Regions from separate parts of the Janthinobacterium sp. 61 genome, predicted to be linked through region 3. Evidence: predicted binding sites of a transcription regulator. Region 3 holds the regulator's gene; each other region holds the start of a gene.
What was found. The regulator FliA, encoded in region 3, starts transcription of late flagellar genes. The targets are predictions, from matches to a motif close to CTAAAGTTTNNNNNNNNNNNGCCGNTA.
Positions count from the first base shown of each region.

Region 1: the regulator FliA is predicted to act here: its motif matches at 1,288-1,314, upstream of CLU92_RS04060 (flagellin).
Region 2: the regulator FliA is predicted to act here: its motif matches at 2,096-2,122, upstream of CLU92_RS25845 (flagellar protein FliT).
Region 4: the regulator FliA is predicted to act here: its motif matches at 2,261-2,287, upstream of CLU92_RS09335 (FlxA-like family protein).

Region 1 is NZ_PJMQ01000001.1:869,721-874,043, forward strand. It holds gene CLU92_RS04055 (hypothetical protein) at 1-308, opposite strand, end outside; gene CLU92_RS04060 (flagellin) at 365-1,243, opposite strand; gene CLU92_RS04065 (flagellin) at 1,417-2,298, opposite strand; gene CLU92_RS04070 (flagellin) at 2,492-3,364, opposite strand; gene CLU92_RS04075 (flagellin) at 3,540-4,323, opposite strand, start outside.
Region 2 is NZ_PJMQ01000001.1:5,699,131-5,703,453, forward strand. It holds gene fumC (class II fumarate hydratase) at 1-18, opposite strand, end outside; gene CLU92_RS25840 (FimV family protein) at 191-1,336, shown strand; gene CLU92_RS25845 (flagellar protein FliT) at 1,756-2,007, opposite strand; gene CLU92_RS25850 (M13 family metallopeptidase) at 2,263-4,323, shown strand, end outside.
Region 3 is NZ_PJMQ01000001.1:3,120,768-3,125,090, forward strand. It holds gene motD (flagellar motor protein MotD) at 1-522, opposite strand, end outside; gene CLU92_RS14315 (flagellar motor protein) at 528-1,274, opposite strand; gene CLU92_RS14320 (RNA polymerase sigma factor FliA) at 1,256-1,987, opposite strand; gene CLU92_RS14325 (antiactivator of flagellar biosynthesis FleN protein) at 2,032-2,895, opposite strand; gene flhF (flagellar biosynthesis protein FlhF) at 2,888-4,216, opposite strand.
Region 4 is NZ_PJMQ01000001.1:2,038,044-2,042,366, reverse strand. It holds gene CLU92_RS09350 (HAD family phosphatase) at 1-637, shown strand, start outside; gene CLU92_RS09345 (alpha/beta fold hydrolase) at 696-1,496, shown strand; gene dcd (dCTP deaminase) at 1,629-2,198, shown strand; gene CLU92_RS09335 (FlxA-like family protein) at 2,318-2,659, shown strand; gene CLU92_RS09330 (ATP-binding protein) at 2,701-4,206, opposite strand; gene CLU92_RS09325 (response regulator transcription factor) at 4,209-4,323, opposite strand, start outside.

The DNA.
Region 1 (4,323 bases), 2.3 Mb from region 3:
GCGTCAGGCGGCTGCCAGACCAGTTGGCGCGTGAAGAACAGCTGATTGACCTGCATCGCGCTGCTGTCGCGCGGCATGGCGCCGCCCGTACCATCGGCATTGGGCTTGATGAGGGATGCCAGGCTGTCCTGTCCCTTCTGTTGCAGCTGGGCGGGCAGGGTGCCGGCGTCCGGCGCGGGCGCCATGTAGGGGCCGATGGGCACCAGCGGCTGCACCACGCCCGGCACCATCGGCGTCGCGGGGCTGACGTCGAAGCGCTGGGTAATCAGGGGAACCGGGTTACCCGATGAAATGCGGTCTATCGCCATGCCACTATGTCCGGAAGAGAGTCTATACGAGCTGGTGAATCAGGCTGTATCAGCCGTCATGGCTGCAACAGCGACAGTATCATTTTCTGCATGCTCTGGCTTTGCTTGAGCATCGCCGTGCTCGCCTGCAGCAACATTTGTGCTGACACCATGTTGGCGCTTTCCGCCGCGTAATCGACATCCATGATGCGGCCGATGGCGGCCTTGGTATTGGTGACCATGTTGGCCAGGTTGTTGTGCACGTGGCCGAGGCGGTTGGCCGCCGCGCCCAGGGCCGAGCGCACGCCGCCGACCTGGTCGAGCGCTGCCGCCAGCTGGTCGATCATGCTGTTGGCGCCGCCATTCGTGGCGATTTCGCTGCCGGCCGTGGCGCCTGGCGCAAAGTTGGCCGAAATGGCTTTCAGAACCGTGTCCAGTCCGCCCATCTTGCCTGACACGTCGAACTTCATGGTTTCGCTGCTGCTGGCGCCGATCTGGAAGGTCATCGCCTCCGACAGCGTGCCCTTGCCAAGACTACCATTGCCCAGCAACAGGCTGCCGCCGTAGGTGGTATTCGTCATGACGTTGTACAGTTCCAGCCCCAGCGCATCGTATTCGGACTGCATGGCGTCGCGGTCTGTCTGGTTGGAGGAAGCGTCGGCCGCCTGCGTGGCCAGGTCTTTCATGCGTACCAGCATGCTGGTCACTTCGCCAAACGCGCCTTCGGCCGTCTGCAGCATCGAGGTACTGTTCTGCGTATTGCGCATGGCCACCGTCATGCCGCTCACCTGGGCACTGAGGCGCGTGGCGATTTGCAGGCCAGCTGCGTCGTCCATGGCCGAGTTGATGCGAAAGCCGGTGGAGAGGCGCTGCATCGATGTGGATAACTGGCTATGCGCCCATCCCATCGCGCGTTGTGCGTACAGTGCGGCGATATTGGTGTGAATGCTCAGCACTTGGCGGCTCCGGTGGGCGGTGAGGGTGAAACGGGTCTATCTTGTATAGGCGACTGTGGCGCCAACATTGTTAAATCGAAAGGCAATATAGTCAAATTAATACGTTTCGCACATAAAAAAAGCCAGACCGCAGCCTGGCTTTGCGTTGCTGGCCGCAAGCGGCCAAGCATAGATTATTGCAGCAGGGACATGACCATCGAGGACATGCTGTTGCTTTGTTTCAGCATCGCGGTGCCGGCTTGCAGCAGCATTTGCGACGATGTCATGTTCGAGCTTTCGGTGGCGAAGTCAACGTCCATGATGCGGCCGGTAGCGGCTTTGGTGTTGGTGGCGATGTTCGACAGGTTGCTGTTGATGTGGTCGAGACGGTTGGCGGCGGCGCCCAGGGCGGAACGCACGGTGCCGACGTTGTCGATGGCAGCTGCCAGTTTGTCGATGGTGGTATTGGCGGTACCGGCGGCAGTCAGTTCGGTACCCACGCCTGCGGTGCTGGCCTTGAAATTGTTGGCCGACAGCGCAATCAGCTTGGTGTTCAGCGCGCCCATGTCAGTGGATACGTTGATGCTCATTTTTTCCGTCGAGCTTGCGCCGATCTGGAAGGTCATCGCATCCGACAGCGTACCCTTGCCGGCGGTGCCGTCGCCCAGCAGGGTCTGGCCACCAAAGGTGGTGTTGGTCATGACGTTGTACAGTTCCAGGCCCAGCGCGTCGTATTCGGCTTGCATGGCGGTTTTGTCCTGGCCGTTCGACGAAGCATCGGCCGCTTGCGTAGCCAGATCCTTCATCCGTACCAGCATGTTAGTGACTTCGCCAAACGCACCTTCAGCCGTTTGCAGCATCGAGGTGCTGTTTTGCGTGTTGCTCATGGCAACGGTCATGCCGCTGGTCTGCGCTTTCAGGCGCGTGGCGATCTGCAGGCCGGCGGCGTCGTCCATGGCTGAGTTGATGCGGTAGCCGGTGGACAAGCGTGTCATCGAGGTCGACAGTTGCGATTGGGTCTTGGCGATCGAGTTCTGTGCGGACAGCGATGCGTTGTTGGTGTGTAGGCTCAGCATATGGTAACTCCTGTGGTGAATGCATTGCAGGACGGTAGTATTTTTCGTCCTCAATCAAGACAGGCGACCACTTGGAGGTAAACGTTAAATGCTGTGTGGAAATTATTTAATGGAATGCGATGGGTGTAAGAAAGCCAGACGCGCGGTCTGGCTTTCTTGCTGGCCTGTACCAGCGGGTAATGCGGGATAAAAATTATTGCAGCAAGGACATGACCATCGAGGACATGCTGTTGCTTTGTTTCAACATCGCGGTGCCAGCTTGCAGCAGCATTTGCGACGACGTCATGTTCGAGCTTTCGGTGGCGAAATCGACGTCCATGATGCGGCCGGTTGCAGCCTTGGTGTTGGTGGCAATGTTCGACAGGTTGCTGTTGATGTGGTCCAGGCGGTTGGCGGCAGCGCCCAGTGCCGAGCGTACGGTGCCCACGTCGTTGATGGCCGTGGCAAGCAGGTCGATGGTGGCGTTGGCGGTGGCGGTCAGTTCCGACGCGCCGGTCGAGGCAGCGGCGGCGAAGTTCTTCGTCGCGGCCAGCAGCGATGCCGACAGGGTGACCATGTTGGTCTTGACATCGATCGTCATGTTTTCCGTCGAGCTCGCACCGATCTGGAAGGTCATGGCGGCCGACAGCGTGCCGGTGGTGCCAGTGCCATTGCCCATCAGCAAGCTGCCGCCGAAGGTGGTGTTGGTCATGACGTTGTACAGTTCCTGGCCCAGGGCGTTGTACTCTGCCTGCATGGCGGTCTTGTCTTGTGCGTTCGACGAGGCATCGGCAGCTTGGGTGGCCAGATCCTTCATGCGTACCAGCATGTTGGTGACTTCGCCAAACGCGCCTTCAGCAGTTTGCAGCATCGAGGTGCTGTTTTGCGTGTTGCTCATGGCAACGGTCATGCCGCTGGTCTGGGCTTTCAGGCGCGTGGCGATCTGCAGGCCGGCCGCGTCATCCATGGCGGAGTTGATGCGGTAGCCGGTGCTCAGGCGTGTCATCGAGGTCGACAGCTGCGATTGGGTCTTGGCAATCGAGTTCTGTGCGGACAGCGATGCGTTATTGGTGTGAAGGCTCAGCATGGTGTTGCTCCTGTAAGGTGAATTCGTCGAGGGGCAACGTTTCTTGCCCTCAATAGTACAAGACGACCAGATCTGCCAGCTTATTAAATGCTGTATGGAAATTTTTCATATTCACGTGCGGCCATGAAAAAGCCCCGGCAATCGCTTGCCGGGGCTGGTCGTGAAACGCAGTCGATTATTGCAGCAAGGACATGACCATCGAGGACATGCTGTTGCTTTGTTTCAGCATCGCGGTGCCGGCTTGCAGCAGCATTTGCGACGATGTCATGTTCGAGCTTTCGGTGGCGAAGTCAACATCCATAATACGGCCGGTAGCGGCCTTGGTGTTGGTGGCGATGTTCGACAGGTTGCTGTTGATGTGGTCGAGACGGTTGGCGGCAGCGCCCAGTGCCGAACGTACGGTGCCGACTTTGTCGATGGCGGTGGTCAGGTTGCCGATGGCGGTGTTGGCCGCTGCCGTCAATTCCGTACCGGCGGCGCCGGCGGTGGAGAAGCTGGCCGATACGGCTTTCAGGGCAGCTGCCAGGCCGGTCATGCCGGCGGTGACGTCGATCGACATTTTTTCCGTCGAGCTCGCGCCGATCTGGAAGGTCATGGCCGACGACAGCGTGCCGGTGGCGCCCGTGCCATCGCCCAGCAACAAGCTGCCGCCGAAGGTGGTGTTGGTCATGACGTTGGCCAGTTCCGAGCCCAGGGCATCGAATTCTGCCTGCATGGCCTTTTTGTCGTCCACGTTCGACGAGGCATCGGCAGCTTGGGTGGCCAGGTCCTTCATGCGGATCAGCATGTTGGTGACTTCGCCAAACGCGCCTTCAGCCGTTTGCAGCATCGAGGTGCTGTTTTGGGTGTTGCTCATGGCAACGGTCATGCCGCTGGTCTGAGCTTTCAAGCGCGTGGCGATCTGCAGGCCGGCCGCGTCATCCATGGCCGAATTGATGCGGTAGCCTGTGCTCAGGCGG
Region 2 (4,323 bases), 2.6 Mb from region 3:
TTCGATTCTGCTACTCATGGCATCCCTTTCATCGATGGAGGTGGATCGAGTGTACTCCAGGCGTCCAAAAGACACAGGATGATGCTGTATTGCATCATTTTTGCCATGGCTCATCTATATTTTTGCGATTTCCTGCCGTTAAAGACAGACGAGTTCCCCTTATTTATCTTGTTATCAAAGCGATCAGTCCATGCAAAGCAGCATTGTTCCCCGTTGGTCCCTGATCGCTTGCGCCGCCGCCAGCCTGGCCTTGGCGCCTGTTATGGCGGCCGAACTGGGCGAGATGGCGGTGCTGTCCCATGTGGGCCAGCCCCTGCTGGCGGAGATCGAATTGACCGCCCTGGCGCCCGAGGAGGCCAGCGGCGTGGCCGTGCGCCTGGCCTCGCCCGATGTGTACCGGGGCGGCGGTATCAGCATGGACCCGGCCCTGCAAACCTTGACGATCAGCCCGCTGGAGCGGGGTGGGCGGCAGTATGTGCGCGTGGCTACCCGGCAAGCGATCCAGGCAGGCCACGTCCATCTGTATTTATTATTGGGCAATGGTAGCGGCGCCGTCGTGCGCCTGGGCACCTTGTGGCTGACGCCGGCACCGCCAGCACCGCCAGCCGTTGCCAGTGCGCCAGTCAGGCCCGTCATTCCGGTGCCCGTGCCTGTGCCGCTGGCACAGCCACTGCCACTGCCGCGCGCGGTGCCCGGCGCGCCGCCGGCCGATGCCGCCGCGCTGGCGGCGCGCGCGCGCGCCGAGGGCCTGGTGCGTCCGGCACGCGTGTTTGTGCCACCGCCCGTCGCGCCCACGCCATCTGCCCCGGCGCTGCGCCCGGCGCCGTTGCGCCGCGCCACTGCGCCCGTGGCAGCCTGCGCGCCGCAGGCCAATATGGAGCAGGCGCAAGCATGCGTGGCGCTGGACCAGAAAAACGCGGCCCTGAATGAAAAGCTCGGCGAATTGGAGGGCAAGATCGGCGCCTTGCAAAAGGCGCTGGCGCTGCCCGTCGTCACCGCACCAACCGCTCCACCGGCTGCCATACCGGCTGTGGCGGAAGCGCCGCATGCCAAACCCAAGCCCCTGCACGCGGCGCCGGCAGCCGACAAGGAAAAGAAAGCGGGCGGCAATGGTTTGATGTGGCTGCTTATCGGCACCCTGGCCTTCCTGCTGCTGACGGCGCTCGTCGTGTATGCCGTGCGTAAGCGCAGGCAAGCGGCGGGGGCGGGCACGCCGTCGAAATACTGGGTCTTGCTGCGCAAACCGTTCAGCCGCAAGAAGAAGGATGTGCCGGTGCTGACGGAAGCGCTGGAAGAGGACGCGGCCGAGGCGGAAGCGGAGCCGTTCTCGCGTTAACGCTGCTGCAAGGCCGCGCCCAGATTTGATATAAAAAAAGATATTGAAAAAAGATAGAAAGTGCCTGTCTATCGTGTTGCCTATTTCTTAAAGATGGTGATATGATTAATTCAGTGGACTTGCTCTACGATAAAACAGTCCCAGCCTGGCGCAGTCACCAACGATAGTGTGGCGCGGCAAACAGGTGTAGCGTTGCATAAACGCCTGGGTCTGGAAGCGGTTTGCGATGCCGACGATGTGCTCGCGAACGCCGGATGCAACCGGCAGCGAGGCGACGCCAGGAGATACCTGGGGCTCGCCTTCCAAATTCCCCTTCCTTGCTTTTCGGACGCCGCAAATGCAGCGCTCCGCGGCACGGCGGCAGACGTAAAAAAAGCACCCACAGGTGCTTTTGTTGTTTCTGGCGCGGCAATGTTGACCTACATGTGGGCGCGCGATCCCTGCATGGCGTTCGGCAGTTGCGTCATCCACGGTTCCGTGATGGCGCGGATTTCGCGATCATTGGCCAGGATTTGCTTGAGCAAGTCAATCTTGCGCTGGCGCGTAGCGCCGGCCAGGGCAGGCACTTTGCCCGTCATGGTCGTGCTGGCGGCGCTGGCGCACTGGTTTTCCAGGGTGTCCAAGCCATCCCAGTCGCTCGAACGTGCGGCGACGACCATTTTGTTGGTCATTCCTGCAATATTTTCATACATCGAGAGAACGTCGTTGGAGGTCATGAGCACACCCGTAACTAGTGAATGGATTACCGCTTGTCTAGATTAGCGGCAGGTTCAGCGGGAACTTGAGGGTGTTTTTGAAAAAAAAGTGAAAATAATTTGGATGGTTGTGGCTGGCTGCCGGAATCTCCCGCCGAGCCGTTGTTCCGCATGCGAAAAAGGTATGATTCTCAGGCTATGATTTTGCTTATTTTCATCGAAAGGATCGCCATGCACGGTTTGCGTTTTTCCTGGTCCCGGACGCCAGTCCAGGCTGCCATCGCCCTCGCCCTGGCCGGCGCCACCGTGGCCTATGTACCGGCTCAAGCGCATGGCCAGCAAGCGGCCACCAGCGCCGCTGTCCCCGCTGCCGCCACGGCGTCGCCCGGCGACGACTTCTATGACTACGTGAATGGCGACTGGCTGCGCAGCACGGAGATTCCCGCCGACCGCAGCAGCTGGGGCTCGTTCGCCATCCTCGCCAACTCGACCAACGAGCGCATCATCGGCCTCGTCGAAGGCCTGGCGGCGGCGCCGCAGGCGGATGCATCCGCACGCCAGGTCAGCGATTTTTACCGTTCCTGGATGGATGAATCGGCTATCGAAGCGAAAGGCTGGGCGCCGATCAAGCCCTTGTTGAGCAAGATCGATGGCATACGCGACCAGGCGGGACTGGCACGCGCGCTGGGCGAGAGCTTGCGCGCCGATGTCGATCCGCTCAACGCCACCAATTTTTATACGGAAAACCTGTTTGGCCTGTGGGTGGCGCAAGACTTGAACGACACCACGCGCAATGTGGCCTATCTGCTGCAGGGCGGGCTGGGCTTGCCCGACCGCGCCTTCTACCAGGACGACAGCGCGCGCATGCAGGGCTTGCGCACTGGCTACCAGGCGCATATCGCCGCCATGCTCAAGCAGGCTGGTTACCGCGATGCGCCAGCCCGCGCCGCGCGCGTGTTTGCGCTGGAGCAGAAAATTGCCGCCAGTCACGCCAGCCGCGAAGAGTCGGCCGATGTCGTCAAGGGCAACAACGCGTGGCGCGCCGCCGACTTCGCCAGCAAGGCGCCTGGCCTGGACTGGAAAGCCTTCTTCCAGGCGGCAGGCCTGGGCAGGCAGGCCGATTTCATCGTCTGGCACCCGACGGCCATGACGGGCAGCGCGGCGCTGGTGGCGAGCGTGCCGCTGGCGACCTGGAAGGATTTCCTGGCTTTCCACGCGATTAACCATTTCAGCACCACCTTGCCGAAGGCGGCCGCCGATCAGCGTTTTGCCTTTTACGGCAGCACCTTGAGCGGCACGCCGCAGCAGTCACCGCGCAGCAAGCGCGCGTTGGCCGCGACGAACGCGGCCCTCAGCGACGCCGTCGGCAAGCTGTACGTGGAGCGTTATTTCCCGCCTGAATCGAAAGCCCGCGTGCAAGACATGGTGGGCAATATCGTCGCTGCCTTCTCGCGCCGCATCGACAAGCTGGACTGGATGGCGCCGGCCACCAAGGCGCAGGCGCAGGAGAAACTCCAGACCCTGTACGTGGGCGTGGGCTATCCGGAACGCTGGGCCAGCTATGCGGGCTTGCGCGTGGTGCGCGGCGACGCGCTGGGCAATGTGCAGCGGGCGGAGCAGTATCATTACCAGCAGGAACTGGCCAAGCTGGGCCAGTCGCCTGACCGCAAGGCCTGGGCCATGCCGGCGCAGCTGGTCAACGCCGTCAACTTGCCGCTGCAAAATGCGCTGAACTTCCCAGCTGCCATCCTGCAGCCGCCTTTCTTCGACCCGCAAGCCTCCGACGCGGCCAATTATGGCGGCGTTGGCGCCACCATCGGCCATGAGATCAGCCACAGCTTCGACGACCAGGGCGCGCAGTTCGACGCTCAGGGCAAGCTGCGCGACTGGTGGACGCCGGCCGACCTCGCGCATTTCCAGGCGGCGTCCCAGCAACTGGTGGCGCAGTTCGCGGCCTATAAACCGTTTCCCGATCTGGCCGTGAATGGCCAGCTGACCCTGAGCGAAAACCTGGCCGATCTGGCTGGCGTGGCGGCCGCGCATGACGCGTTCACCTTGTCGCAGCAAGGCAAGCCGGCGCAGCCGGGCGCGGACCGCGCATTCTTCACGGGTTACGGCGTCAGCTGGCGCAGCAAGGCGCGCGAAGCGGCGGCGCGCCAGCAAATCCTCACGGATGGCCATGCGCCGGCGCAATACCGTGCCGCCACCGTGCGCAATCTCGACGCCTGGTACCCGGCCTTCGACGTCAAGCCGGGCCAGCAGCTGTACCTGGCGCCGGAACAGCGCGTGCGC
Region 3 (4,323 bases):
GGGCTGCACATCCGTATGCCCTTCCACCTGCACGTCGTGCGTGTCATCCTTGAGCAGCACGGCCACGGCGCGCAAGGCCTGGTCCGACTCGGCCGTCAGCCCTGCGGCGCCCGGGTCGAACAGCACACTGGCATTGATTTCCACGCTCACGCCGCGGCTCGTCTGCGTGACCCTGACCTTGCCTTCCTTGACCAGCGGCGCCAGGGTGGACGTGAGATCCTGCGCCAGGCGCGTCATGTGTTCGCGCTCGCGGCGGAGGGCTTCAGTGCGGCGTTTCAGGGCGGGATTCGGCAGCGCAATGGCTTGCGGTGCTTCCATGATGATGGGCGGCGCACCCTTTTCCAGGCTGAAAGCCTGGCCGATGGCATTCTGGAAGACGCGGTATTTACCTTCGTTGACTTGCGAAATCGCATACATGACGACGAAAAAGGCGAACAACAAAGTGATGAAGTCGGCGTACGAGATCAGCCAGCGGTCCTGGTTGTCCGGTTCCTCGTCATACTTCCTGCGCGCGCGCCGCATCATGGTCAGTGCTCGTGCAGCAGGCTGGCCACGCGCTCTTCGATGATGCGCGTGTGGTCGCCCGTGGCGATGTCGTACAGCACGGCGGCCGTGATTTCATATTGCAGCACCCGGCGCGAGACGATGGCCTTGAGTTTATTGGCCACCGGCAAGAACAGCAGATTGGCCAGGCCCACACCGTAGATGGTCGATACAAACGCCACGGCGATGCCGCTGCCCAATTTACTCGGGTCGGTGAGGTTTTCCATGACATGGATCAAGCCCAGCACGGCGCCCAGAATACCGATGGTGGGCGAATAGCCGGCCGCCGACTCCCACACCTTGACGGCCTGGCGCTCGGCCATTTCGTAGGCAGAGATCTCCACGTCGAGCAACTGGCGCAGCTTGTCGGGGGCGATGCCGTCGACGATCATGCGCAAACCCTTGGCGTTGAAACGGTCGGCCGTGTTTTCCATCAGGCGTTCGAGCGCCAGCGTGCCATCGCGGCGCGCCGTCAAGCTCCATTGCCCGATGTCGCGCGCCAGCGCGGCGCGCGTATCGGCCGGCGGCAAAAACACCCAGCGCAGCATTTCCAGGCCGCGCACGAAAGTACGCAGCCGCGTTTGCAGCAGCACGGCGCCGAAGGTGCCGACGATGACGATGGCAAAGGCGGCCGGCTGCAGCAGGGAGGCCATCTTGCCGCCTTCCAGTGCCTGGCCGACCAGAAGGCCCGCCAGCGCCAGCGCCAGCCCGATTACGCTGGACCAGTCCACGCCAGCTCCCTCAAGGTTGCCCGCAGGCGTGCGACGGCCTGGGTATGCAGCTGCGAGACACGCGATTCGGACACGCCCATCACCGCGCCGATCTCCTTCAGGTTCAGCTCTTCTTCGTAGTACAGGCCCATGAGCATTTTCTCGCGTGGCGGCAGCGCGTCGATGGCATCGATCACGGATTGCCGGAAATCGGTATCGAGCAGGGACCGCAAGGGGTCGCTGTCCTCGTCCACGCAATGGCGGTCGAGAAAGCTGTCATTGCCGTCCGGGTCATGAAAGTCTTCGTAGTACAGCAACTGGTGGCCGCCGCCGTCGCCCAGCATTTCCTGGTAATCGACGAGCGACATTTTCAGCAATTTCGCCACTTCCGATTCCGTCGGCGGGTGTCCCAGGCGCTGCTGCAGGATGCTCATCGCCTCTTCGATCTTGCGCATGTTCTGGCGCATGCTGCGCGGCAACCAGTCGCTGGTGCGCAATTCGTCGAGCATGGCGCCGCGGATGCGCAGCACGGCATATGTCTCGAACTGCGCGCCATGCGTCTCTTCATAGCGGCTGATGGCGTCGAGCAGGCCGATCATGCCGGCCTGGATCAGGTCATCGACCTCGACCGAAGGCGGCAATTTCGCCTTCATATGGTGCGCCAGACGCTTCACCAGCGGAATGTGCTCCGTCAGCAAATAGTCCTTGTTCGATTTCCCTTTGACCGTGTACATAGGCTGCTTATTGTTTTAACTGCTATCGTGTGCTGATGATGGATTCAGACGCTGAACTGGTGCGGGCTCCCCGTCTGGTACAAGGTGCCACCGAGCACCGGCGCCGCCGAACGGGCCAGCCGCTCGGCCAGTCCGCGAAACGCCACCGAAGCTCCCGCCAGCGGAAAGGCATCGACCACGCTGCGGCCCAGACGCGCCGCGCGGTGCAGATACTCATCGGCAGGCACCGACCCCATCGAGGTCAGTTTCACGGCCAGGTAACGGCTCGCCGCCTGCGCCATATTATCGTATACCACTTTTGCCTCGGATTCGGAAGCGCCGGTGACCAGAATGCCAAACGGACGGCGTCCCAGTTCCTGGCTCAGGCGCTTGATCAGGCAGTATGCCGCCTTGATCGAAGTGGCGCTGGTCGACACTTGCACCACGATATCGGACGAGGCCATCAGCGGCACGGGAAAGCAATCGCCCTCGTCGGCCATGACGCCGTCGACCAGCACGATGCCGCTCTGGCGCGCCATCACCTCGAAGGTCTTGCCCAGGCGGCGCAGTTCTTCCTCGCCCGCATAGTCCATGCTGTCCATCAGGTGGTTGCGCGCACCCAGGCTGGCTACGCCGAAGCCTTGCGGCACCTGGTGGATGACCTGGTTCAAGGCGCACTGCTGGCGCGCCACGTCGCGCAGGCTGGCGCCGTGCGCCAGTCCCAGGCGCGCAGCGACGCCATCGCTGCCGCCGCTGGCGTCGAGCAGCAGCACGTCATTGCCGCCGTAGACCAGCGAGGCGCCCAGGTTGACCAGCATGGCACCCTTGTCGTCCTGCGGCGTGGCAGAGAGAAAAGTCATCACCCGCGGCTGCGGGCCGGCCAGCATGCGACGCAAGCCTTCGGCCTGGTCGAAATCAAAATTAGCCAAGGCGCACCCCGCGCGCTTCATTGTTGCGGGCAGCTGCCTGCGCCATCAGCAGCGGCAGTTCGGCATCGGAAAACTGCGTCGCCGCCGCATCGCGCTTGAGCTTGAAGGCGCGGTCGATCAGATAGCCGCGGTCGGCCAGGTACAGGTCTTCCGGCACGCGCTGGCCGTTCGACACATAAAACAGGTTCAGTTTCTGGCGGATCACCACGTCGAGCACATTGCCGATCGAGGCCGCTTCATCGAGCTTGGTCATGATGCAGCCTGCCAGGCCGCTGCCCTGGTAGGCACGCACCACCTCGTTCAACGTTTCCTGCGTCGCGGTGGAGTTCAGGCACAGCAAACGTTTTACGTCGGCGCCGGCGCCCGACAGCATGGCCACTTGTTCCGTGACCATCTGGTCGCGCTGGCTCACGCCCACCGTATCGATCAGCACCGTGTGCTTGTTCTTCAATTCCTTCAGGGCGATGCGCAAGTCCGCTTCATCCTTCACCGAATGCACCATCACGCCGAGGATCTTGCCGTAGATGCGCAGCTGTTCGTGCGCGCCGATACGGTAGGCATCCGTGGTGATCAGGGCCAGCTTTTCCGGGCCGTGGCGCATAACGCAGCGGGCCGCCAGCTTGGCCGTGCTGGTGGTCTTGCCGACACCGGTCGGGCCTACCAGGGCAAACACGCCGCCCTGCTCCAGCATGGCGTCTTCATTGGCCACCGTATTCAGGTTACGGCTCAGGACGGTCTTGATCCAGCGCATGCTTTGCGCGCCATCGAGGCCGGCGGGCAGCTTGTCGATCAGGTAGCGCGCCAGGCTGGCCGAAAAACCTGCTGCCAGCATTTCGCGCAGCACCACGGCTTTTTGCGGCTCGCGCTGCTGCGTCGAGCCCCATGAGATTTCCGCCAGCTGGGTTTCCATCATGCCGCGCATGGCGCGGATTTCATTCATCATGCCGCTCATCTCGGCGGCGGCGTTCTCTTTGACGTGCGCCAGCGCGCTGGCCATCATCTGCTGCATGCGGGCCATGTCCACTGGCTCGCCGGCTGCCTGGCGCGGCGCGGCAGGACGCGGCGCAGCCGGGCGCTGGGCCGGGGCGGCCGGACGCTGCGGCGTGGCGAACTGGGTCTGCAACTGGGGACGGGGCTGGGACATTTCGGACGCGGCCGGCGGCGAGGCCAGCGAAGCGGCATCGTCATTGGCCAGCGCGAGGATTTCCACCACGCCATCGGCCTGGCGGTTCGACAAGATCACGGCATCGGGGCCCAGCGCTTCGCGCACCTTGCGCAGCGCATCGCGCGACGAGGCGCCCGTAAATTTCTTCACATTCATGACCGGCCTCCCAGGGCGGGGGTGGCGCAAAATTGGCTGAACTGTGTGACCATCATGGACTCCTGTTGCTTGAGTGCTGTCTTCCACATGGACACAGATCACCCGGA
Region 4 (4,323 bases), 1.1 Mb from region 3:
GCTGTTCTATGAAAGCAACCGCGACTTGCTCATGCCCTACGGCATAGACTTGACGCCAAAGCAATTCTTTGACTGGTTCCTGGACAATAACTACGGCGCCTGGCATGTGCTGCTGGGACAGGGCCACGCTATCGAACTGGTCGATCGCCTGCGCGCCGAGCGTACCGTGCTGTTTGCGGAACGGCTGCGCCAGGCGCGCCAGCTGGCCATGCCCGGCATCGGGCAAGTGCTGGCGGCGCTGCGCCCGCATGTTGCCATGGGCGTGGTGACGAGCGCCTACGCACAGCATTTCCAGCTCAGCCATGCGGCCACGGGCATGTTGCCGCACTTCGACTTCGTGCTGACGCGTGAAATGTATGGGGAAAGCAAGCCGGCGCCCGACGGCTACCAGCTGGGTTTGCAGCGCCTGGGGCTGGCCGCGGCCCAATGCGTGGCCGTGGAAGATTCGCCGCGCGGCTTGCGCGCCGCCAAGGCTGCCGGGCTGGAATGCATCATCGTGCGCAATCATATGAACCGCGAGCATGCGTTCGACGACGCCTTTTGCATAGTGGAATCAAGTGCCGAGCTGGGCGCGGTGCTGGCCTCCTTCGTGCCCGGCATGGCGCAAGCACCCCGGCAATTAGAGGCCTTCCTCTGATACGGCTTGCCGGCATGCCATTACAATTGCCTATCGCATTCACCGGCACCATCCCACGATGACACTCCCGCAACTGCACTTTGCCCATGCCAACAGTTATCCTGCAGGCACCTACCGCAGGCTGTTCGCCTTGCTGGGTCAGCACTACAGCGTGCAGGCGCTCGACATGCACGCGCACGATCCCGCTTACCCCGTCAGCACGGGCTGGCCCGAGCTGGTGCGCGAATACATCGACGACCTGGAACGCCGCTACAGCGCGCCCGTGATCCTCGTCGGCCATTCGCTTGGCGGCATGCTCAGCGTCATGGTGGCCAAGCAGCGCCCCGACCTGGTGCGCTGCGTGGTCTTGCTCGATTCGCCCGTGGTGGCGGGCTGGCGCGCCTTGCTGGTGCGCCTGGCGCGCAATACGGCGCTGGGCGAACGGTTTTCTCCGTCGCGCTTTTCCGCCCGGCGGCGCAAGTTGTGGCCCGATGCGCAAGCCGCGTATGCACACTTTGCCTCCAAAGACATGTTCGCGATCTGGGCGCCGCAAGTCTTGCGCGACTATATCGATAGCGGCCTGGTTCCCCACCCGGACGGGGTGCAGCTGCGCTTTACGCGCGAAGTGGAAACGGATGTTTATCGCAGCTTGCCGCATCATATCGGCGGCCTCGTCAAGGATGGCTTTCCCGTGCCCATCGGTTTTATCGGCGGCACGGCATCGGTGGAATGCCGCCAGGCGGGTTTGAAGGCCACGCGCAAGCTGGTCGGCAGGTTTTTCCGCCAGGTGCCGGGCGGCCATCTGTTTCCCATGGAAAACCCGGAACTGACGGCGCAAGTGGTGCGCGAGATGATCGCTTCCTTGCTGGCGAAGCAGTAGCCTGACGCCAACGATTTTCATCTTGCAAGGGCCAACAGTGGCGGGTTTTCGCGTAAAATCCTGCCATTCGGGCCGCGCCTGCAGCAGGCGTGCGGCCCCCGCCATTCCGATATTCTAGAAAGAGCCCCTGCGATGACGATTAAAAGCGATAAATGGATACGCCGCATGGCGGAAACAACGGGCATGATCGAGCCGTTCGAACCGGGCCAGGTCAAGGAACGCGACGGCAACCGCATCGTTTCTTACGGCACGTCCAGCTATGGCTATGACATCCGTTGCGCCGACGAGTTCAAGTTGTTTACCAACATCAACACTACCATCGTCGATCCGAAGGATTTTGACGCGAATAACTTCGTCGATGTGTCTGGCAAGGGCTATTGCATCATCCCGCCGAACTCGTTCGCGCTGGCCCGCACGGTCGAGTATTTCCGCATTCCCCGCAATGTATTGACGATTTGCCTGGGCAAGAGCACGTATGCGCGCTGCGGCATCATCGTCAATGTCACCCCGTTCGAACCGGAATGGGAAGGTTTCGTGACCCTGGAGTTTTCGAATACGACACCGTTGCCGGCGAAAATCTACGCCAACGAAGGCGTGGCGCAAGTGCTGTTCTTCGAATCCGATGAAGTGTGCGAAACCTCGTACAAGGACCGTGGCGGCAAATACCAGGGCCAGGTTGGCGTGACCCTGCCGAAGACCTGATTGCTGGAAGGGCGGGGCGCCAGCCGTCTTTCCCTTCTTTACCTGCCTTTACACCCGCAGCACTACATCCGCGCCCATGCTTGCCGTTAACCTTGGTAGTGAAACACTGAGGAGGCATCATGGTAGCGGCAATCGGTTCAGGCAGCGCGGTCAGTGCGGCAAGTAGCGCCAGCTCGGGCAGCAGTTCGCAGATCGCGGCGCTGCAAAAGCAGATCACGGCGGCGCAAAAGCAGTTGACGGAATCGCAGAAGGGCGCGCAGACGGACGCGTCGCAAAAGCTGCAGCAGCAGTTGGCGCAACAAATCCAGGCCTTGCAGGCGCAAATTGCCCAGTTACAGGCGGCAGCGGCGCAAGAGGCGGCGCAGCAAGCTCCTCAGACGACCAGCAGCGCCGATACGGCGACGAGTCCGGCCAAATCAAGCTCGTCGACCCTGGGCAGCATCATCGATACCCAGGCGTAACAAGGTTAGCGGCAATGCTCGCCGCCAGGCTCGCCGGAAGGTCAGCCTGGCGTTTTGGTGGGCAGCAACATTTCCACACACAGCCCGCCACCGCTACGCAAGCTGGCCCCGATGCGCCCGCCATGGGCGCTGATGACGTGCTGGGCGATGGCCAGGCCCAGGCCATGGCCGTCCGTACTGTGCTGGGTATTGCTGGCGCGGAAGAACGGCTGGAAAATGCTGGCCAGGTCGGCACCTGCGACGCCGGGTCCCCGGTCCAGCACGGCGATGCGCAGCCAATCATGCTGGCGCGACAAATTCACTTCCACCGTACCGCCATCGGGACTGTGCTTGACGGCATTGCGCACCACGTTTTCCACGGCGCGCGCCAGCAGCTCCGGCCGGCCCGTGACAGCGGCGTCGGCGATGGCCGCGTCGCCCGCGAGGGCTATCTCCACCTGGCGCGCCTTCGCTTCGTAGCGGGCGTCTTCCATAATGTCGTGCAACAGGTCGGCGATGCCGACGTCTTCGCTGAGCGGTGAGCCAGCGCCAGCTTCCAGCCGCGACAGGGTCAGCAGCTCGCCGATCAGCTTATCCATGCGTTCGCTTTCGCGTTCGATGCGCTGCATCGAGGCGTCCATCTTGTCCGGCTGCTGGTGCGCCAGGCCGATGGCCGCTTGCAAGCGTGCCAGCGGCGAGCGCAGTTCGTGCGACACGTCATGCAGCAAACGCGTCTGGCTCTCCATGAGATTGCGCAAACGACCCGTCATGCGGTCGAAATCGCGGCCCAGGTCCGTCAATTCATCGCCGCGCTTGCCGCTGGCGTGAAAGCGGGGCGCCAGGTCGCCGTGCGAGGCGGCCTCGAACGCTTGTCGCAGGTCGCGGATGGGACGCGCAAAATACCAGGCCAGCAAGAAAGAGAACAGCAGGCTGGCGGCGATGGCGGCGGCCAGGGGAATGAAGGTGCGGTAGGGGTTGTCCATGCGCGGTCCCGGCGGCATGCCGCCCATGCCACCCATCTCGCGCGGACCTCCGCGCTGGTAGTCGGCGTGCGGCGGCGGCATGCCGGACGCTTCGGAACGGGGGGCGCCCATGCCGCGCGGGCCGCTCAGGGTGACGGCGTTGAGCGTGTCGCGCGCGGCGCCCGCCTCGGCAGTGCGAAAGCGGACGGACGAGGGCAGGAACAGCAGGTAACGCACGCCGTCGCTGCCGATGACCTCGCGCACCACGGCATGGGGCGAGCCTTGCGCCAGCAGCGCGCGCGCCTTGCCGAGTATGGCCGGATGGACCTTGCGGCCCATCAGTTCTTGTCCTTTTTCATCGACGGCAAATACGCGCATGCGTTCCATCTTGCCGAGAAACTGCTGCAAGGCTTTGCTGCCGCCCGCTTCCAGGGTGGCGCTGGCCGCTTCGATGGCCATCTGTGCGGGCGGGCTGGTATCGATGTCGAGGGCCCGCTCCTGTTGCGCCGCCCGGTTTTTCAGCCAGAAAGTGCCGCCGATACCGATGGTGGCCGTGACTTGCGCCAGCATGATGCACAGAAAAAACTTCCAGAACAGACGGCCCACGCTTATTCCTTGATCAGCTGGTAGCCGAGACGGTACACGGTCTGCAGGCAGGAACGGCCATCGGCCAGGCTGCCCAGCTTGCGGCGCAGGCTGCTCAAGTGCACGTCGATATTGCGG